Regions from separate parts of the Listeria sp. PSOL-1 genome, predicted to be linked through region 1. Evidence: riboswitches for the same ligand, from Rfam matches in the RefSeq annotation. Region 1 holds a riboswitch; each other region holds the start of a gene.
The links. Region 1 has a riboswitch for S-adenosylmethionine ahead of metE (5-methyltetrahydropteroyltriglutamate--homocysteine S-methyltransferase). Riboswitches for the same ligand answer to the same signal wherever they lie in the genome.
Positions count from the first base shown of each region.

Region 2: another riboswitch for S-adenosylmethionine. It lies ahead of G6Q10_RS07875 (homoserine O-acetyltransferase MetX); the one in region 1 lies ahead of metE (5-methyltetrahydropteroyltriglutamate--homocysteine S-methyltransferase).
Region 3: another riboswitch for S-adenosylmethionine. It lies ahead of G6Q10_RS07950 (methionine ABC transporter ATP-binding protein); the one in region 1 lies ahead of metE (5-methyltetrahydropteroyltriglutamate--homocysteine S-methyltransferase).

Region 1 covers NZ_LR760298.1:573,689-580,757, reverse strand. Annotated here, with positions in the region: gene G6Q10_RS02920 (aminotransferase class I/II-fold pyridoxal phosphate-dependent enzyme) at 1-239, opposite strand, end outside; gene metE (5-methyltetrahydropteroyltriglutamate--homocysteine S-methyltransferase) at 255-2,546, opposite strand; SAM riboswitch class I at 2,646-2,751, opposite strand; gene G6Q10_RS02910 (MFS transporter) at 2,800-3,966, opposite strand; tRNA gene G6Q10_RS02905 (tRNA-Glu) at 4,034-4,105, opposite strand; tRNA gene G6Q10_RS02900 (tRNA-Ser) at 4,109-4,199, opposite strand; tRNA gene G6Q10_RS02895 (tRNA-Asn) at 4,214-4,286, opposite strand; tRNA gene G6Q10_RS02890 (tRNA-Ile) at 4,294-4,367, opposite strand; tRNA gene G6Q10_RS02885 (tRNA-Gly) at 4,382-4,452, opposite strand; tRNA gene G6Q10_RS02880 (tRNA-Phe) at 4,537-4,609, opposite strand; tRNA gene G6Q10_RS02875 (tRNA-Asp) at 4,617-4,689, opposite strand; tRNA gene G6Q10_RS02870 (tRNA-Met) at 4,693-4,766, opposite strand; tRNA gene G6Q10_RS02865 (tRNA-Ser) at 4,813-4,902, opposite strand; tRNA gene G6Q10_RS02860 (tRNA-Ile) at 4,934-5,007, opposite strand; tRNA gene G6Q10_RS02855 (tRNA-Met) at 5,017-5,090, opposite strand; tRNA gene G6Q10_RS02850 (tRNA-Ala) at 5,131-5,203, opposite strand; tRNA gene G6Q10_RS02845 (tRNA-Pro) at 5,230-5,306, opposite strand; tRNA gene G6Q10_RS02840 (tRNA-Arg) at 5,322-5,395, opposite strand; tRNA gene G6Q10_RS02835 (tRNA-Leu) at 5,411-5,496, opposite strand; tRNA gene G6Q10_RS02830 (tRNA-Gly) at 5,512-5,586, opposite strand; tRNA gene G6Q10_RS02825 (tRNA-Leu) at 5,596-5,677, opposite strand; tRNA gene G6Q10_RS02820 (tRNA-Lys) at 5,684-5,756, opposite strand; tRNA gene G6Q10_RS02815 (tRNA-Thr) at 5,795-5,870, opposite strand; tRNA gene G6Q10_RS02810 (tRNA-Val) at 5,877-5,949, opposite strand; rRNA gene rrf (5S ribosomal RNA) at 5,956-6,071, opposite strand; rRNA gene G6Q10_RS02800 (23S ribosomal RNA) at 6,146-7,069, opposite strand, start outside.
Region 2 covers NZ_LR760298.1:1,619,074-1,626,142, forward strand. Annotated here, with positions in the region: gene helD (RNA polymerase recycling motor HelD) at 1-1,631, opposite strand, end outside; gene cbpA (cyclic di-AMP binding protein CbpA) at 1,863-2,501, shown strand; gene G6Q10_RS07865 (GNAT family N-acetyltransferase) at 2,567-3,064, opposite strand; gene G6Q10_RS07870 (HdeD family acid-resistance protein) at 3,318-3,845, opposite strand; SAM riboswitch class I at 3,977-4,080, shown strand; gene G6Q10_RS07875 (homoserine O-acetyltransferase MetX) at 4,163-5,278, shown strand; gene G6Q10_RS07880 (class I SAM-dependent methyltransferase) at 5,275-5,874, opposite strand; gene G6Q10_RS07885 (glycoside hydrolase family 1 protein) at 6,010-7,069, opposite strand, start outside.
Region 3 covers NZ_LR760298.1:1,641,242-1,648,310, forward strand. Annotated here, with positions in the region: gene G6Q10_RS07945 (methionine ABC transporter permease) at 1-283, opposite strand, end outside; gene G6Q10_RS07950 (methionine ABC transporter ATP-binding protein) at 280-1,302, opposite strand; SAM riboswitch class I at 1,392-1,500, opposite strand; gene G6Q10_RS07955 (sensor histidine kinase) at 1,609-2,751, opposite strand; gene G6Q10_RS07960 (response regulator transcription factor) at 2,735-3,430, opposite strand; gene G6Q10_RS07965 (cation diffusion facilitator family transporter) at 3,517-4,395, opposite strand; gene G6Q10_RS07970 (thioredoxin family protein) at 4,563-4,862, opposite strand; gene gcvH (glycine cleavage system protein GcvH) at 4,954-5,331, opposite strand; gene G6Q10_RS07980 (arsenate reductase family protein) at 5,356-5,709, opposite strand; gene rodA (rod shape-determining protein RodA) at 5,943-7,069, opposite strand, start outside.

The DNA of each region.
Region 1 (7,069 bases):
GCGCTCATCCCTGAACTCGTTGCAAAAGCATATCGTCCACCTTCAAGTAAAGCAAGCGCTTCTTCTAAAACATCACGTGTTGGGTTTCCCGTACGAATATAATCGTATCCAGTTGAAACACCAATATCATGATGTCTATAAGCCGTTGAAAAATAAAGAGGCATATTAACAGCTCCTGTTTGTGAACATTTTTTATTCCCAATTTGCGCCAAAATGGTTTGCTTTTTTAAATTTTCCATTGTGCTACTCCCTCCTTAGTTTTCAACTGGCTGATAGCTTTTGCGAATCTCTTTCGTTGCCTGCACCATGTGCTGAAGTGCTTTAATCGTTTCTTCTTCGCGTCGCGTTTTTAATCCACAGTCTGGATTTATCCAAAATTGCTTGACATCAATTACGCGAAGTGCTCGCTTGATGTTTTCTTTTATTTCGGCTGTTTCGGGGACACGCGGACTGTGAATATCATAGACACCAAGCCCAATTTCTTTATCATAGATCACTTTTTCAAATGTTGAAATGATTTCACCATGACTACGTGAAGTTTCAATTGAAATAACATCTGCATCAAGAGCACTAATCGCTTCAATAATATCGTCAAATTCGGAATAACACATATGCGTATGAATCTGCGTATCATTTTTAACAACCGTTGTCGCAAGTTTAAATGAATAAACAGCATCATTTAAATATTTTTGCCACCTTTTTTGTTTAAGCGGCAATCCTTCCCGCAACGCTGGCTCATCAACTTGAATCACATGTATACCATTATCTTCAAGTGCTTTCACCTCTTTACGAAGCGCTAAAGCAATTTGATTAGCCACAACACTTTCAGCAATGTCATCCCGAACAAAACTCCAATTAATAATTGTGATCGGAGCTGTAAGCATCCCTTTCACAGGCTTTTCCGTTAGCCAGTTGGCATAAGCTGTTTCTTTTACTGTAATCGGTGTACTCCATGCGACATCCCCATAAATTAGCGGTGGTCTCACAGCGCGCGACCCGTATGACTGTACCCAACCAAATTTCGTAGCCTGAAAACCAGTTAATCGCTGTCCGAAATACTCAACCATATCCGTTCGTTCAAATTCACCATGAACAAGTACATCAATATCGAGATCCTCTTGAATTTTTATCCAGCGAGCAATTTCCTCATTAATATAATCTTCATACGTGGCTTGATCGATGTTACCTTTTAACCAAGCGGCTCTTTTTGCACGCACTTCTTGTGATTGTGGAAAACTCCCGATTGTTGTTGTTGGTAAAAGCGGTAATTTAAGCGAATCGTGCTGTAATTTGATTCTTTCTTGAAATGGAGACTCTCGCTCAACATTTAAATATTTTAGATTAGCCACTTCTTTTTGAACTTGAATATTATTCCGATAATTAGATTGATTTAAGTTATTTAAACCTTCTTTCGCAGCTGAAAATTCTCTAGCAACAACTTCCTCATTGATCGCTTTAGTCAATGTAACAACTTCTGCCAACTTCTCATCAGCGAAACTCAAACCACGAATGAGAACCTCAGGCAATTCAGTTTCGCTTTGTTTGGTTACAGGAACATGCAATAACGAACTCGAAGGCTGTAAAATGAGCCGATCATGCGGTACGATTGTCGTAATTTTTTTTATTAATCCTATTTTTTCTTCTAAATTTGTCCGCCAAACATTACGCCCATCAATTATCCCAGCTGCCAACCACTTATTCTCAGGAAAGCCAAATTTTTCAAGCTGCTGTAGAGTTTCACCGTGGTCATGAATAAAATCAAGACCAATTGCATCAACCGGAAGCTGAACAATAACTTCATAATCATCTAAACTTTCAAAATAAGATTGTAAAATCAATTTAGTATGAGGTGCAGCTTCTCTAAGTTTATGAAAACTTTCCACAATATAAGTAAGCTCTTCTTTTGGAAAAGTCGTTGCTAAATAAGGTTCGTCAATTTGTAGCCATTTAACACCAGCTGCATCAAGCTCAGCTATTAATTTAGCATACACTGGCAAAAATTTTGCTAATAACGTCTCAAATTCAGCCTCTTCATAACCTTTCCCTAATTTTAAATAAGTAATAGGACCTAAAATAACAGGCTTTGTTTCAATACCTAATTCTTCTTTTGCTTCTAAGTAATAAGTTAAAGCTTTATTTTCTAATAATTTAGGAGAAACATCATCAAGTTCAGGAACAATATAATGATAATTTGTATTAAACCATTTTGTCATTTCTGAAGCAACAGCATTTTCCCGTCCACGAGCGATCTCAAAGTACGTATTTAATGGAATTTTTTCCTCAAAGTTTCCAAAACGCTTAGGAATCACACCAAGTGAAACGCTCATATCAAGCACGTGGTCATATAACGAAAAGTCATTAACTGGGATCAAATCAATATTCGCTGCTCGTTGTTTTTTTAAATTTGATAAGCGAATTTTCTTCAACTCAGCTTCAAGCTCTTCTGTAGAAATTCTTTGATTCCAGTAAGATTCTAACGCTTTTTTCCACTCCCTTTTTTCACCTAAACGTGGGTACCCAAGATTCGAACTAATTGCTTTTACCATGTTTCCAACCCCTTCTTTTACTTTTATTAGCCACAAAAAAGCCTCCCTAAGATATAGAGAGGCTCGATATACGCTATTAAAACACGGAAAATCGCTTCTCTCTTATCTCTCAAAGCGCAATGCTCTGCAGGATTTAGCACCTTTTCATTAACTGAAAGGTTGCTGGGTTTCATCGGGCCAGTCCCTCTACCACTCATAATAAGAGTTTTCATATTTTGTATTGAAATTATGATATCATCTCCGACAACAGCTGTCAACCATTTACTTTTTTCACACGATTTCGCCAAGCAAAAAGTAAGAAGCTACCGAGAAGGAGCAGCAAACTAACAACGCCATAAAACACTTGATCAAAAAACCAAGCAATCACACTACCAGTTAAAGAAGGTCCAAGAATACTCCCTAAGCTAAAGCACATCCCAACTAAAATGTTCCCAGCAGGTAAAAGTTCAAGTGGTGTCAGATCAGTCATATAAGAAAGGCCTAATGAATAAAGCGAGCCAAGTAAAATACCAAGAACAAAAAAGAGAACAATGAACAGCACAAACATTTTAACAAAGATCGCGCAAAAAAAGAGAATTCCACCTAAAAAAGTCAAGATCGGCAAAATTTTTCCTCGTCCAACTTGGTCACTAAAAACACCAATTGGTACTTGAAATAAGATCGTCCCTACTGAAAAAGCAGAAATAATTATCGTAATCATATAGGTCGTAAAACCACTTCTAAGCGCAACAATTGGAAAAGTAGCATTCAATGCCGTCTCTAAAACACCATATAAAAATGGGGGGATCATAGCAATCCAAGCAATTTTTCCCACTACAAAGAAACGTTTTAAACTACCTAAAAAAGAGATTTTACGAATTTTTTCATTTTGTGCAATGAATTCATTACGCAAAAGCCATATTAAACTCCAAGAAATAATAACTAATATACCTGAAAAATAAAAAGGAAAAGCTAAATTGATATAAGATAAATTAACAAGCTGAGGCCCTACTGCAAATCCAAGTGAAAAAAACAAACCATAGATAGCCATATTTTTCCCTCTACTTCTTGGATCAGTCATAGCAGCAACCCAAGTTTGTGAAGAAAAGTGCAACATATGATCTCCAATTCCAATAACAAGTCTTAAAACAAACCAAAAGATTAAATTAAACCAAAGTGGAAAGGCAAATAAAGCAATCGCCACTAACAGGCTTCCCACTAGAATAATTGGCTTATATCCAAATTTATGGAGAGGAGCTTCAATAAAAGGCGAAATCACTAAAACGCCAATATAAATCCCAGTAGCATGAAAACCATTGATACTAGAACTAATTCCTTGTTCTTCAAATATAATCGAAATTAAAGGCAATAAAAGTCCTTGAGATAAACCGGAAACAGAAACAATAATTGTTAATATCCAAAATTTACTCCTATTTTCCACAATTCTCCCCCCTTCTTTGTTAAAAAAGAACAATGCCTACCAGGTAGGCATTGTTCTTTAATTAAAATGACCCGTACGGGATTCGAACCCGTGTTACCGCCGTGAAAGGGCGGTGTCTTAACCGCTTGACCAACGGGCCGGCTGGCGGAGAAGGAGGGATTTGAACCCTCGCGCCGCGTAAACGACCTACACCCTTAGCAGGGGCGCCTCTTCAGCCACTTGAGTACTTCTCCGAGTCTTATAAAAACTCCACAGGCAGGACTCGAACCTGCGACCGATCGGTTAACAGCCGATTGCTCTACCAACTGAGCTACTGTGGAATAAAAGTGGGCCTAAATGGACTCGAACCATCGACCTCACGCTTATCAGGCGTGCGCTCTAACCAGCTGAGCTATAGGCCCTTAGTATGCAAAAAAGCGGGTGATGGGAATCGAACCCACGACAACAGCTTGGAAGGCTGTAGTTTTACCACTAAACTACACCCGCATGAAATAAAAATGAGAACCAATCCTGCCCTACAAACAGGCACATTAATCGCTTCATCATGTCGTCTCATAGAGCAAAGAAAAGTGGCTTGGGACAGAATCGAACTGCCGACACCTTGAGCTTCAATCAAGTGCTCTACCAACTGAGCTACCAAGCCTTAAAGACGGTTCCGACGGGATTTGAACCCGCGATCTCCTGCGTGACAGGCAGGCATGTTAACCCCTACACCACGGAACCAAATTGCGGGGACAGGATTTGAACCTGCGACCTTCGGGTTATGAGCCCGACGAGCTACCAGACTGCTCCACCCCGCGATAATAAATAATATAGGTTTCCACTGCTTTAATCACTAATACAAAACGGAGGAAGAGGGATTCGAACCCCCGCGCGGTTTTACCCGCCTGTCGGTTTTCAAGACCGATCCCTTCAGCCAGACTTGGGTATTCCTCCACGATATTATTAAATAAGTGACAAGAAGAAGTGGACCTTGCAGGACTCGAACCTGCGACCGGACGGTTATGAGCCGTCTGCTCTAACCAACTGAGCTAAAGGTCCAAGAATAGATAGCGGCGGAGGGAATCGAACCCACGACCTCTCGGGTATGAACCGAACGCTCTAGCCAGCTGAGCTACGCCGCCAAATCAACAAACTTTTATAATACAAAATCCACATTATAAGTGGAGCCTAGCGGGATCGAACCGCTGACCTCCTGCGTGCAAAGCAGGCGCTCTCCCAGCTGAGCTAAGGCCCCATAAAGAAAAATGAAAGGTAGTTCAATGGTCGGGAAGACAGGATTCGAACCTGCGACCCCTTGGTCCCAAACCAAGTGCTCTACCAAGCTGAGCTACTTCCCGTAACTATACCACAAACGCGCCCGAGAGGAGTCGAACCTCTAACCGCTTGATTCGTAGTCAAGTACTCTATCCAATTGAGCTACGGGCGCATATTTAATTTGCAATGCCGAGGACCGGAATCGAACCGGTACGGATATCACTATCCGCAGGATTTTAAGTCCTGTGCGTCTGCCAGTTCCGCCACCCCGGCTTAACTTAACATATTTGGAGCGGAAGACGGGGTTCGAACCCGCGACCCCCACCTTGGCAAGGTGATGTTCTACCACTGAACTACTTCCGCAAAAACAAGTGCGGGTGAAGGGACTTGAACCCCCACGCCTCGCGGCGCCAGATCCTAAATCTGGTGCGTCTGCCAATTCCGCCACACCCGCAAAAAGTGAGCCGTGCAGGGTTCGAACCTGCGACCCTCTGATTAAAAGTCAGATGCTCTACCAACTGAGCTAACGGCTCGTTACATTATGTAACAACAAAATAAAATTAATAAAAAATGGTGCCGGCTGCAAGAGTCGAACTCGCGACCTACTGATTACAAATCAGTTGCTCTACCAACTGAGCTAAGCCGGCATAAAATGGAGGTTAACGGGATCGAACCGCTGACCCTCTGCTTGTAAGGCAGATGCTCTCCCAGCTGAGCTAAACCTCCATAACAGCCCGGCAGCGACCTACTCTCACAGGGGGAAGCCCCCCACTACCATCGGCGCAGAGAAGCTTAACTACCGTGTTCGGGATGGGAACGGGTGTGACCTTCTCGCCATTGCTACCAGACTTATTCATTGAAAGATGATTCTTTCAAAACTAGATAAAAAGGGTGATTAAACCTGACTCCAAGAGTCTTTTTTAAGGATAAGTCCTCGATCGATTAGTATTTGTCCGCTCCATATGTCGCCATACTTCCACTCCAAACCTATCTACCTGATCTTCTTTCAGGGATCTTACTTTCTTTCGAAATGGGAAATCTCATCTCGAGGGGGGCTTCACGCTTAGATGCTTTCAGCGTTTATCCCGTCCGCACATAGCTACCCAGCGATGCTCCTGGCGGAACAACTGGTACACCAGCGGTGCGTCCATCCCGGTCCTCTCGTACTAAGGACAGCTCCTCTCAAATTTCCTGCGCCCGCGACGGATAGGGACCGAACTGTCTCACGACGTTCTGAACCCAGCTCGCGTGCCGCTTTAATGGGCGAACAGCCCAACCCTTGGGACCGACTACAGCCCCAGGATGCGACGAGCCGACATCGAGGTGCCAAACCTCCCCGTCGATGTGGACTCTTGGGGGAGATAAGCCTGTTATCCCCGGGGTAGCTTTTATCCGTTGAGCGATGGCCCTTCCATGCGGTACCACCGGATCACTAAGCCCGACTTTCGTCCCTGCTCGACTTGTCAGTCTCGCAGTCAAGCTCCCTTGTGCCTTTACACTCTGCGAATGATTTCCATCCATTCTGAGGGAACCTTTGGGCGCCTCCGTTACTCTTTAGGAGGCGACCGCCCCAGTCAAACTGCCCACCTGACACTGTCTCCCCACACGCTAAGTGTGGCGGGTTAGAATGGTCATACAGCAGGGGTAGTATCCCACCATTGCCTCCTCGCACGCTGGCGCGCGCGGCTCTTTGGCTCCTACCTATCCTGTACAAGCTGTACAAACATTCCATATCAGGTTGCAGTAAAGCTCCACGGGGTCTTTCCGTCCTGTCGCGGGTAACCTGCATCTTCACAGGTACTATAATTTCACCGAGTCTCTCGTTGAGACAGTGCCCAGATCGTTG
Region 2 (7,069 bases), 1.0 Mb from region 1:
TACGCAATTTGTGCAGGTGTATAATCTTGAATCTCATCAATAAACACAAACTTCATCGCTCGCATGGTCTCTTTACCAGTTAGTTGATCTTCTAGCTCCAAAAAGAAAACAACATCTTCCAATGCGATTTGATTCGCATTCAGCCGCACCATCAATTGTTTTCTTTCAGCTTCCCATTCCTCTAAACGAATATTAAAATCCTTTAAATCAAGTAATTGTGGCACTTTTTTTATAAATTGAACGTATTGTTGTTTAAGGTGAAAATAATCGTGCTGCTTAATTTGTTCATGGGTATTTTTAAATTTTAAGCGAACCAGTTTCTTGGCTAAATAGTCTTCCTCCTCTTCAAAACTGCTAAACTCTAAATGTGTTGGCACTAAGGCATGATAATTTTCTTCACTAAGCAATTCAATTTCATCCTTAATCCAGTCTTTTTTAGCTTCTTGATTCATGATGACATAAAGCCGTTCTCGCAATTTTTTACTGGTTTCTTGAAGCTTCTCTATTCGCTTAAAATAAGCAGGAAATGAAGCATAGATCGCTTGAATTTCTTGTTTTGAAATGATTATTTTCCCACGAAATTTAATATTCTTAAATTGAATTAAATCCCCAAGTTCTGCTGCATAACGCTTCACTAATTGGTAAAAAACAAGGGACTCTTTTAAAGCTAAAATATTTTTATATTGCTTTTTTTCACGTGCTTCAAACTGTTCAAATAGACTTTTCATTTCCATGCGCTTTAGTCTAACACTAGCAAAATCGTGAAAAGTTGTCTGTACCATATTTTTTTCACCAAGTTCAGGCAGTACATTGGCAATATAATGGTTAAACAAGCGATTAGGCGAAAAAATCATCATTTGCGTTTCATCCAGTCCTTCACGAAAACGATAAAGCAAATAAGCAATCCGCTGTAAAATAGCTGATGTTTTCCCACTTCCTGCAGCACCCTGGACAAACAATAAATCACTTGTTGTATCACGAATAATTTGATTTTGTTCCCGTTGAATCGTAGAAACAATGCTTTTCATTTGTGCACTTGAACCCTCACCAAGCACTTCTTGTAACATTTCATCCCCGATCGCTTCGGTTGTATCAAACATCCTCTGAATGACAGCCTTTTTAATGGTATATTGCCGCTTAAGCTTAACATCCACCTTCAATTTTCCTTCAGGCGTATTATAAACTGCTTCACCCATCCCTCCATCATAATAAATACTAGCAATTGGTGCACGCCAATCATATACAAGGAAATGATCCTCTTCATCTAAAAAAGAAGAAATCCCAATATAAAGCGATTCTGTTTTTTCATCTTTTTCAGCAACATCAATGCGCGCAAAATAAGGCGAGCTTTTCATTTTTTTAAACGCGCGAATTTGTTTTTCAGAATGTTGATAATTCCGCTCACGTTCTCGCAAAAAATGTTCTTGCTGACGGATGCTGGCATTGGTTTCCGATACATCATCAAGCTCATTCAAATTAACACGAACATCTTCCCAAAAATTAGTACGAATATGACTTGCTTCTTGTCTGACTTTTTCAATCAAATGGATCAATTCATTTTCTCGTTTATTAATTTGTTGGATTGTATAATCAACACGCGCCTGTTCTTTTTGCCATTCGCTATCTTTCATAAAAAAACCCTCCATTTATCACTTGACAAAAATCAATCTTTTATGTATAATTGAAATGAGATAGAATTAAATAATTATACATAAAAGATGACATCCATTTACTATAACATGTTTATTGCAATTAAGCAACCACGTACTTCGCTTTTGTGAAGTGCTTTTTTATTGTCGCTGTACTATCCACATGCTTTAAGCTAAAATAGGTATAAATAAGAAATGAATGGAGTGACTGTCATGTTAATCAAAAATCTTTGTATTCCAAAAATCAAGTTAACCACTGTTTCGAAAACGGCCACACTAAAAGAAGCTATTGATTTATTGGAAAAATCAGGATACCGCTGTGTCCCCGTTCTTGATGAGACCGGAGAAAAATTTCTCGGTAATATTTACAAGATGCACATTTATCGACATGCAGCTAATGGCGGTAGCCTAATGGAACCTGTCACCTCATTACTAAAAAATAAAACAAAACACATCAACGTTAATTCTTCATTCTTTGAAGTTTTTTTTACAATTAAGGAATTACCTTTTATCACCGTTTTAAATGAAAATGGTACTTTCTATGGCATTTTAACGCATGGAAAATTACTCGGCCTATTAGAAGATGCTTGGAATGTTAGTACAACAAGTTATGTTTTGACTGTTGCAACTGGCGAGGTTCCTGGTGCGCTTACCAAAATCACAAAAATTATTGATCGCTATACTTCGATCTCAAACTTAATCACTTTAGATAATCAAACTGATGATTTTATTCGCCGTGTTCTTATCTCCTTACCTCTTGATACAACGGCTAACACAAAAGATATCATCGTTCAACGCTTAAATAAAAAAGGCTTTCGAGTGGTCGAAGTAGAGCAAGTGAAAAAAGAATAAAAGGATAGCCTTGTCAGTGGATAACCTTTTTAATAAGAAAGGCTATCCACTAATCATATGGCTAATTATTGATTCCAATTTCTTTTTAATAGCCCCATAAAGTAACTATCCCGGTACTCGCCTTTCATATAAAACTGTTCAATCATTGTCCCTTCGATTTGAAAACCTAGTTTTTGATAAATATGAATGGCTCCTTTATTTTCAATATCCACATATAGATAAATTTTATGCAAATTAAGTATTTGAAAAGCATAATTTATCCCTTGCTCCATTGCTTTTTGCGCCAAACCTTTTCCTTGATAATCTTCTTTAATAATCACTTGAATTTCACAATTACGATGAATGTAATTAATTTCAACCAGTTCAATCACTCCAGCAAAGCTTTTGTTTTCAATAATAACAAAACGGCGCTCTGATTCATCATAAATGTGTTTTAGATATAAGCTTTTGAGCTCACTTAAAGATTCATAGGGCTCTTCAAACCAATAAGCCATAATATGCAATCGATTGTTTAATTTATGAATATCAAGCAAATCATCTTCTTCCAGTGCACGAATATACATTCTTTGTCCTCACTTTCTTTTCGTATTATTACTAGCTTATGCTTTTCCACTCAGATGATCAACAAAAAGGAGTTTGGGCATGCACAAACTAAATCGACGGCAAGCGTTCGCATTTAAAAAGTTTGCCAGATTTCCGGTTCTCACGTACAATCGTACGCTCCGATTCTAGCAAACTTTTTAAATAAAAACGCTTTCTATCGATTTGTCGTGTTCGAACTGTAGCACCTACGCTATATTTTTTAAACAAGTCCTACTATTTCATTTTACTTGTAAAGAAAAAGGTGGCAATTGCGCCAAGACCTTCTATAACGAAAAACAGACCAACAATAATAGCAATGCCAATCGCACTGACAAGCGGATTGATCATTGCAATAATTCCTAGAATGATTCCTAAAATCCCAACGACTAGTAGAAAACCCCAGCCACTAGCTTGATAATCTCTAGCACTAAATGCGCCAACTGTACGCATAATGCCAGTAAAGAGAATCCAGATTGTAAATATTAGAACAAGCGTTGCCGCACCGACAACCTGGTTTGATAAAAGAAAGATACCTAATAGCAACGATAAAATCCCGTTAGCTAATACCCATCCTGAAACATGTTGGCTACTTCGATCAGAAAAATATGTAACCGTCTGAAAAACACCTGATATTAAAAGGATCGTAGCAATAAAAACGTTAAGTGCAAGTAAAGATGCTACTGGGTTCCACATTAGCCAAAAACCAAGGCCAACCATCAAAATCCCCATAATTAATATTAAAATTCTCGTCAAGTTCTTCACCTTAAAACCCTTCCTTTCCTTCTGTCTATGCTATTTAAATACCCTTTACTCGCCCTTTTAAAACGCTAAATGTAGGATAAGTGATTGACAATTATATCAATTCAACGTATTATAAATGTAATTTAATCGTTTTCTTATCAAGAAAGGTGGAGGGACTGGCCCGATGAAGCCTTAGCAACCGAAATTTATTTCACGGTGCTAATTCCAGCAGAAATTTTTTCTGAAAAGATAAGTTGGTACAATTCTATGCTGCAAAATTTGTCCCTTCTGGTATCTTTCCAGAGGGGCTTTTTATTTTATAAAAAGGATGTGAAAATATGGGATTAAAACAAGTAGTGTTGTTTGAAGAAACGCCATTTATTCTTGAAAATGGTGCGAAATTAACTGAAGTCATGATCGGCTATGAAACATACGGAATTTTAAATAAAACAGGGGATAATGTTATTTTATTAGAGCATGCGTTGACAGGAACTGCACATGCAGCTAAACACTTTGCAGAAGATGAAGCTGGTTGGTGGGATTCTTATATTGGACCTGGTAAAGCGCTTGATACAACAAAATATTTTATTATTTGTACGAATGTATTTGGCGGGTGTAGTGGCACAACTGGTCCTTCTTCTCTCAACCCTAAAACAGGAAAAGCTTTTCGGCTAACTTTTCCCGGGTTTAGTATAAAAGATATCATTCGACTACAGCGTGAGCTACTAACAGCTTTAGAGATTCGGCATCTTATCGCGGTTATCGGCGGCTCAATGGGTGGTATGCAGGCAACACAGTGGGCGATTGATTATCCTGACATAACTGACACAGCGATTAATATTGCTTCGCCACTTGCAGCCGGTCCTGACGCAATTGGTTATAATTTGATTATGCGTATGGCCATTTTAAATGATCCAGATTTTAACGAAGGAAATTATGATGGGCAACCAGAAGGCGGACTGGCCACTGCTCGAATGATAGGAATGATGACTTACCGAACAAGTGAGCTCTTTTCTAAACGCTTCAAACGCTTTACTGTTAGCGAAAGTTCTCCTTCTGCATTTTCTAAAGAGCACTTTCAAGTTGAATCGTATTTACATTATCAAGGCGATGCTTTTGTTGAACGCTTTGATGCGAATAGCTATTTATTTTTAACTAAAGCGATCGATTTATTTGATGTTACTGTGCCAAGAAGTGGAGAAATTTCATGTTGTGAGACCATTCGAATCCCCTACCTAATGATTGGTATTACAAGCGATCAACTATTCCGGATTCACGATTTACGCCGTCATCATAATGTGCTAAAAGCGGCTCAAGTTCCAGTCACATATGTTGAGGTTGATTCAGAATACGGACACGATGCTTTTTTAGTAGAAGAAGAGACAAGTAAATTTGCTAATTTAATCACGGACTTTTTAAAGGAGCATGAAAAACAGCCTGATCTACTTTATTAAGCTTTTTCAGCAATTAACGAAAACAACGAGGCATCTTGGTTCATAAACATTTTTTCTCCATGATAGAAGGTTCTTGACTGGATGTTTTTAAAACCTATTTTTTCAAGTGTTATCTGGAGATCTTGTTGTCGAAAGCCATTATGTACCCGGTCAGATGGGACATTAGGATTTTTATCAAAGTCGACAATAATCAGTTTTCCAGATTGGCTTAAGGTGTGCAAGATATTTCTTAAAAGCGCTTTGATTTCTTTTACATGCAAAAGGACTTGTGACATGAATAGATAATCTGTGTGTAAATTGTCCGATACATTTTGGCTTAAATCCGTGACTAAAGTCTTCGCGTTTGTTATGTTCTGATCAGTAATTTTTTTATTTACTTGTTCAATCATTTGTTTGGCAATATCGATCATGATTAGCTCCTTAAATTCAGTAGCAAGCTGTAAACCGACGAGGCCTGTTCCTGTGCCAAAGTCAATCGCTTTTTTCGTTTTGGATTCTGGGCCAAGGTAATGCTTGATTTCATTTGCGATTTGACTTGCGATATAGATACGTTCTTCTGTGTCGTATTTTTTAGCCATTTGATCAAAAATAGTCATGTATTCTCACCTCAAAATTACCGTATCAAACTTTGTCTTGTTTCGTCAATCAATGCGTGTTTTAAGCGCAAGCAAACAGCACAGCTACTCTTTTATAGCTGTGCCGAGAAGCTATTTTCATCTAATTAAAAGCATCTATCTCTTATCTAATCCATTTTTTTCAATCACGTTTTGATACCAATAAAAGCTATCCTTTTTATAACGAGCCAAATCTAGTAATTCGTCATCTGTGCGATTGACATAGATAAAGCCATAGCGCTTAGCAATTCCTTCATGTGTGCTAATCAAATCAATGGCACTCCAAGGGCAATAACCTAAAACTTCAACGCCATCTTCAATCGCTCGTTCCATTTGTTGAATGTGTTGTTCCAGATAGTCAATTCGGTACTGGTCATGGACTTTTCCATCTATTAATTGATCTTTAGCACCAATGCCATTTTCGGTAACGAGTAGTGGTAAACGGTAACGAGAATAAATTTCGTTTAAAGTAAATCTAAAGCCTTCAGGATCAATTGGCCAACCAAATTCAGTCATTGGCAAATGTTTATTTTCTACGGTTTGGAAAAAACCTGGAATACCGAAGCCAGATTGCTGATCAATTCTTTGGTCTTTTTCAAAGTAACTAGAAACAGTCATTGTATTGTAGTAATTGAAAGCAATATAATCACAAGAACCTGCTGCCAGAGTTTGGCGATCTTCCTCAGTGACTTGTGGTGCTGCCCCGATTTTTTCCAACAAATGCCAAGCGTTATGGTTATATTTACCGAAAACAGCGACATCTAAAAATAACCAATTGCGTAGAGCACTCATGTATAAAGCGGCTATTTGATCGTCTGGCTTATCTGAAGCTGCATAAACGCTCGCAATATTGGGTGCTGGTCCAATTTTCCCAATGTAGTTTCCTTCGTGAAATTGTTTTGTTACTAAAGCTTGAGCAACTAGCATATGGTGGTTTTCTTGAAATTTTTCTTTCATAGTTTTATTACTAGTGCCGATTATCGAACCAGCTAATGCCATTACATTTTGTTCATTGATCGTTTGCCAAAGGGGGACTTTTTGACCGAAATGTTCGAATAGTACTTGGCAATAATCTGCAAAGGCTTGAATTGTTTCACGTTTTTCCCAACCGCCCTGTTCAGCAATGTAAACGGGTAAATCAAAATGAAATACAGTAACAACTGGTTGGATCTGGTTA
Region 3 (7,069 bases), 1.1 Mb from region 1:
CTTTCGGTCCAATGATCGTACCTACAAGCGTCTTTGTCATTGGTAAAAGTAAAACAATTAATATAATAAAAGGAATAGATCGGAAAACATTGACTAAAATAGCTGTAATCCAATATAAAACCTTAGCGCCGACATTCCCTTGGCGGTTGCTTAAAAATAATAATAACCCTAATAAGATACCAAGAATACATACAGCAACAAGCGAACTTAAGGTCATATATAAAGTTTCACTTGTATAGCCCCACATGATATGCCAATCAACATCTGGAAAAAGTTTGCTCATGCTTCAATCACCTCAGTTTCTACATTAAGTGCGCGCAGATCGCCAATTGTCGCCTCAATTTGTTGCTCATCACCTTGAATTTGAACATATAATGTTCCGTAAGCACCATTTTGCGTTTGTGTTAAACTGCCATGAAGAACATTCAGCAACACATGATTTTGCTGCGCTACTTGGGAGATGATTGGCTGTGTCGCATTTTCGCTCATGAAAAGGAGTCGTACAAGCTTCCCATCTGAATAATTGCTTAGGAGCAAATGAATGAGATCTTCTGTTTCATCTGTTTCCGTCACTTGTCTGACGAAACGTTTGGTAACATTTTGTTCTGGATGTTTGAAGACTTCTAATACTTCGCCCATTTCTACAACTTTACCCGCTTCCATTACAGCTACGCGTTTGCAGATTTTACGAATAACGTGCATTTCGTGTGTGATGACAATAATCGTTAAGTTCAGTCGCTTGTTAATATCTAGTAATAATTCTAAAACTTCATCCGTTGTTTGCGGATCAAGCGCTGATGTTGCTTCATCACAAAGTAAAACCGTTGGATCGTTAGCCAAAGCGCGCGCAATACCAACGCGCTGTTTTTGTCCACCACTAAGCTCCGCTGGATAAGCGTCTTCTTTTCCAACGAGGCCCACGAGTCGAATGAGTTCATTTACTCGGGCTTTTCGTTTTTTACCACGAATTCCAGCTATTTCAAGTGGAAAAGCAATGTTTTCAAAAACAGTTCGCGACCAAAGTAAATTGAAATGTTGGAAAATCATTCCAATTTTCTGGCGGGCTTTTCGCAATTCACGACCACGAATGCGACTGATTTCTTTGTTGTTTACTTCAACCTTGCCAGAAGTTGGTAGCTCTAAACCATTAAACATACGAATTAGGCTACTTTTCCCTGCACCTGAATAGCCAACAACTCCAAAGATTTCACCTTGATTAATGGTTAAATTGACACCTTCAACAGCACGAACCCTTTTTTTACCAGAAGTATAATCTTTAATAACATTTTGCAAAGTAATCATTTTATTTCACCTTTTTTCGAGATTAATCCATCACACAAAAAAACCTTCCTGCATGAGCAGAAAGGCACCGAATGTTAAGGTTTGCTTTCTTCTCATCTTCCAGAACAACTTGTGTCCTGCATGAATTAGCACCTTAAGTAAAACTACTTAGGTTGCTGGGCTTCACTGGGCATTTCCCTCCACCACTCTTGATAAGAATCTACAGATAACGTTTCCTAGTGTAAATGTATGTTTTAAATTATAAGTGAAATGAGCGTGAAAAGCAACTGTTATTTTTTGTTATTATCGAATTTTAAAAAATTATAGCTATAATAACGGTAATTTCACCGTAAATGTCGTTCGATGATTCTTGCTGGTTGCCATAACTAAACCACCGTGTCTTTCTACAATTGACTTAGCGATCGCAAGGCCTAAACCTGTACCTGTCGTTGTACGATTTTTATCCACTTTATAAAAACGTTCGAATAAATGTGGTAAATCAAACGCTGGAATTTCTTTGCCATAATTGGTTACACCAATAACTGCCCATTCACCATCACGACGAGCAGTAATGTCAATTTGTTTATCCCCTTCTCCGTAACGCAAAGCATTTGAAAATAAGTTTTCAAAAAGTCGCATGATCTGATTTCCATCGCCACTGACCATTAAATTATCATCTTCGTATATTTCAACCAATTCCATTCCTTTTTTTTGCGCTAAACCATCAAATTCTGCAACCAATTGTCGTAAAAGTTCAATCATATCAAGTTGATCATTGGCTAATGTATAATCTGGGCTCTCAAGACGTGTATAGGAAAATAAGTCATCAATCAATTTATGCAAATGACGCGCTTTATTATAAACGAGTTCGGTATAATAGCGAAGTTCGATTTCATCACGATACCGATCGTCATGAATATAGCTCAAATAACCTAAAATAGAGGTAAGTGGGGTTCTAAGATCATGCGAAACATTGGTAATTAAATCGTTTTTAGCTTGTTGTGCTTGCTGCTCTTGCTCCATCAGGTTTCTTTGGCGATCACGCATTTTTTCAATATTAACCTCAAGTTCGCGAATCTCTGGCACAAGGCTTTCTGTATCGACTGGTTGATCAAGATTTAACGCATAATTAATGGTTTGCAGCTGCTTTTTCAACCTTCTTTGACGCGTTAAACGATAGAAAATGAAAAAAATGAGCAGCGCAATCATCACTTGAAAAAGAAATTTGGTCAAAAGCAACAACGGCGAATCGATGATGGTTTGAAATTTTCCATGACCAAATAAAGTGAGGAAAGTTTCAGTCAAGCCACGTAAAACAACGGAATCATCACGAATATTAATCATCCAAAAATAAACTGTTCGTAAAAGAATCGCAGCACCTAACCAGGAAACAACGATAAAAAACATGATCTGCCAAGGGTTCATTATATGACTAATATTTTTAATGAATCGTTTAAATCTCAATTTTATAACCCACTCCCCAAATGGTTTTAATCACATTTTCCCCGCCGAGCGCCTCCCGCAATTTATCACGCAAATTACTAATATGCACCATAACCGTTTTGCTAGCACCAAATGCTTGTTCTTGCCAAATTCTTTCAAAGATATATTCTGAGCTAAAAACACGCCCTGGCTCACTTGCTAACAAATATAGAATATCAAATTCAGATGTCGTCAAATGAAGCTCTTTTTCATTAACTGTCACAATATGATGTGACCGATCAATGATAATTGGACCGATGACAAGCTTTTCACTTGAAGTCTGTTCGCTTGTTTTCATCAATTGGATGCGACGCAAAATCGCTTTAACTCGAACGGAGAGTTCTACTGGGTTAAAGGGCTTAACCATGTAATCATCTGCCCCAGTGAGCAAGCCCATAATTTTATCATTATCTTCTGCTTTCGCGCTAAGCATTAAAATCGGTGTATTAATGCCATCATTACGCATTTTCTTACAAACTTCAAGCCCATCCATTTCAGGCATCATAATATCTAAAATAACGAGCGACAAATCTTTTTCCTGCACATATTGCCATGCCTGTGCCCCGTCATAGGCTTGAAAGATATCATAGCCTTCATTTTGGAGATAGAGTTTGACTAAATCAACAATCTCTTTGTCATCATCTGCAATTAAAATAGCCGTCATCATCTATTATCCTTTCTATTTGAATTATCTTCATTGTATCATCTGCTGATAAAAAAAAGAAATCTACTATGAGACTTCTTTAATAAAAATTAAACTTTTTTCGAATAAATTCGTTCTTCTTCTGGCTCTAGATGAATTAATACTTGTGCTTTCGAGTAAAAATCGCCAATTTCTGTCTCAATTTCATCACATAATGAGTGCGCTTTTTCAATTGTCATTTCCGATGGGACAACTAAGTGAAAATCAATGTATTCCTCAGCACCTGCGCGTCTAGAACGAAAATCATGAAACTCAATAAACTCTGCTTTATGGGTTAAAATAATGCGTTTAATTTCTGCCTCTTCCTTTTTTGAAAGACGCTCATCCATCAATGGCGGGAATGATTCTTTTAACAACTGCCAAGCTTCAAACATAATGTAAATGGCAGTAATAATCGCAATAACAGGATCAAGCCATAACCAGCCAGTTAAATAGACAAGCAGTAAACTTAAAGCAATACCAAGTGAAGTAAAGACATCAGTAAATAAATGTAATGCATTCGATTTCATTGCCACTGAGTTCGCTTTTTTAGCAGCTCGATTAATCACTCGTGAAATAATAATATTCACAGCCGCACCAAACAACATAACCGCAATGCCAAGCGCTGGAAAACGGATTTCTTTTGGATCTAAGAATTTTTCTACAGATTCGCTAATAATCCAAATTCCAGCAACAAAAATAAGTAAAGTTTCAATCGTTCCAGCAATATTCTCAGCTTTTCCATGCCCATACGGATGATCTTCATCAGCCGGCCTTCCTGCTATCCGAATGGAAAAAAAAGTAATCACTGATGCAAATAAATCCATTGACGAATGAATTCCTTCTGAAATAACAGCAACTGAACCTGTAAAAAAACCAATAATTAACTTCAAAATAACAATCACAAAATTACTGATAACAGAAAGAATAGTTAAATTGCTATGATTCATCTTAATAATGCCTCCATTTTTGGCTAATACTCCTTCGATTTAAAGAACTGATTTATCTTAACATGCTAGCCTTATATGAGTCTACGGCAATCTTTTTAGTATAGTGCATCTCTATAACGCGAAGGCAATTTTTTTGCATAAAGGAAACTTTTAAAGCGCAAAGAAGCTCAACTTTGTAAAAAAAGATGAAGTGACGTTATATCGGTAAATTGGTAATTTATCGCTACAAATTTCCCAGAACTAAAGCGAGCAAGCGATGGTATCGAAAGAACCTTGAACTTTTCCGCAAGACCTTTTGTTACGTTCAAATCCATTTTAAAAATCGTTTGTTCCGTCGTTGCCTCAGCAAGCTCTAACATGCGACCGGCAATCATACAAGCACCACATATTGGCGTATAAAAATAAAGCGCAAACGTTTCTTTTTGTGCTAATTTAGTTGCAAGGTCGTCCATCTTGATCTCAATCATTTTCACACTTCTCTCAAAATAAAAAGAATAGGGAGTAACGCAGGTTTTGATGCAGTGTCATCAAAACCTACAATCATTCCCTAAACTGATTTCAGCTAATTTCTTTTTCATATTCCTCACTTGAAAGTAATTCTTTTACTTCAGCATCATTTACATCTTTAACTTTTAAAATCCAGGCTTCTTCATAAGGATCACTATTTAAAAGTTCAGGTGCGTCCTCTAATTTTTCGTTCACTTCAACAATCTCACCAGTTATCGGCGCATAGAAATCAGAAACCGTTTTAACAGACTCAATACTTCCAATTGAATCACCTTGTGCAATTTTATCACCAATTTCGGGTAACTCTACAAAAACAATATCCCCTAACTGATCTTGCGCAAAATCAGTTATTCCTATTTTGTATGTAGTTCCTTCTTCTTTCACCCACTCATGCTCTTTTGTGTAAAGAAAATTTTTCGGTAAACTCATTTTAATTCCTCCTTTTCATCCACTTTACTTCCAAGTTTTTTCAAATTCATCTTCTTTAAATCCTAAAGTAACGCGACTTCCATCAGTTGTTAGCGGTCGCTTGATTAATTTGCCATCCGAGGCTAAAAGACTTAGTGCTTCAGCATTTGTCATCTGCTCTAGCTTGTCTTTCAAACCTAATTCCCGATATTTTATTCCACTTGTATTAAAAAAGCGTCGCAGCGGCAGTCCACTTTTTTGCCAGTATGTTTCTAGCTCAGCAATTATTGGTGGCGTTTCAACTAAATCAATTGCTTCTATCTGGATGTTATTTTCCTCTAACCATCCCTTTGCTTTTCTACATGTAGAACATTTCGGATACCAATAAAATTTAATCATTGCGCAACTCCCTCCAGCTTAAATCATAATTCTATCATAGTGTATTTTTACTCAAAGTACAACTGACAGACGCCATTTATGCGCAAACTCATGGCTAAATTTATCTTACCATGTCATATTTTTTTAATCAACATAAAAAGAAAGCGCATTCAATTTTTGTAGCATAAAAATAAAAAATGTCTGGATGGATAGATTTGCTATCCACCTAGACACATATCACCCGTTTGTCTGACTTATTTCTCTTCTTTCATTGCAAACATTGATTTTTGATAATTAAAACGAATACCAATAATTAGACCAACCGCCATCATATTTCCAAGAAGAGCACTCCCCCCGTAACTAACAAAAGGAAGAGGAATCCCTGTAATAGGTAGCAAGCCAATATTCATGCCCACGTTTTCAAGCACATGAAACATAATCATCATGACAACGCCAGTGCAAATATAAGAATAAAAAGGCACATTAATATCAAGAGCGACACGGATAATTTGATAAATCAAGAAGAAATATAACGCAAGTAAAACACTCGCTCCAATAAAGCCATAATCGCCACCAATAACTGTAAAAATAAAGTCATTATGATTTTCTGGAATGGAGATCGCATTATAACCTACCCCATTTCCAAAAATTTGTCCTGAACCAATCGCTGTAAGTGCGCGTAATACTTGATACCCGCCGCCTTGTGGATCTGTCTCTGGATTAATCCAAGTGGTAATTCGTTCAAATTGATAAGGTTTAAAACCTAATTTAATTAGCCATTCTTGATGGGCAACAACCATCCAAACCGCTGTCACACCAATAGCTGTAATCGCTCCGTATAGCGGAACAATAATTTTCCATGTAATACCAGAAACAAGAATCATCCCAGTCATGATGGCAATAAATACTAATGCTGTTCCTAAATCTGGCTGTAACATAATAAAAACAAGTGGCACCGCTGTACACGCAAAAATTTTAATCAGTAAGAAAATATCATTTCCTATACGATGACTACTATACTTTTTATTATGATCCCAAATCACTTTAGCTAACACAATAATCAAAATGACTTTGACCACTTCAGAAGGTTGAATGCTTCCCAAAAAAGGAATGACAATCCAACTTTTTGCACCTTTAATCTCTTTACCAAACAACAAAACAAAGGTAAGCATTAACAAGCCAAGCCCGTAAAAATAATAGCCCCACTTTGTTAACTTTTCATAATCTAATTGCACAACAACAACAATCGCAAAAACAGAAACTATCCACCAAATCGCTTGTTTAATAACAAAGTTTGAATCATATTGTTGATTTGTAAGCTGGGCGCTATAAATCGAAATCATGCTAATTAAACAAAAAAGCATAAGTGATAATACAAGTC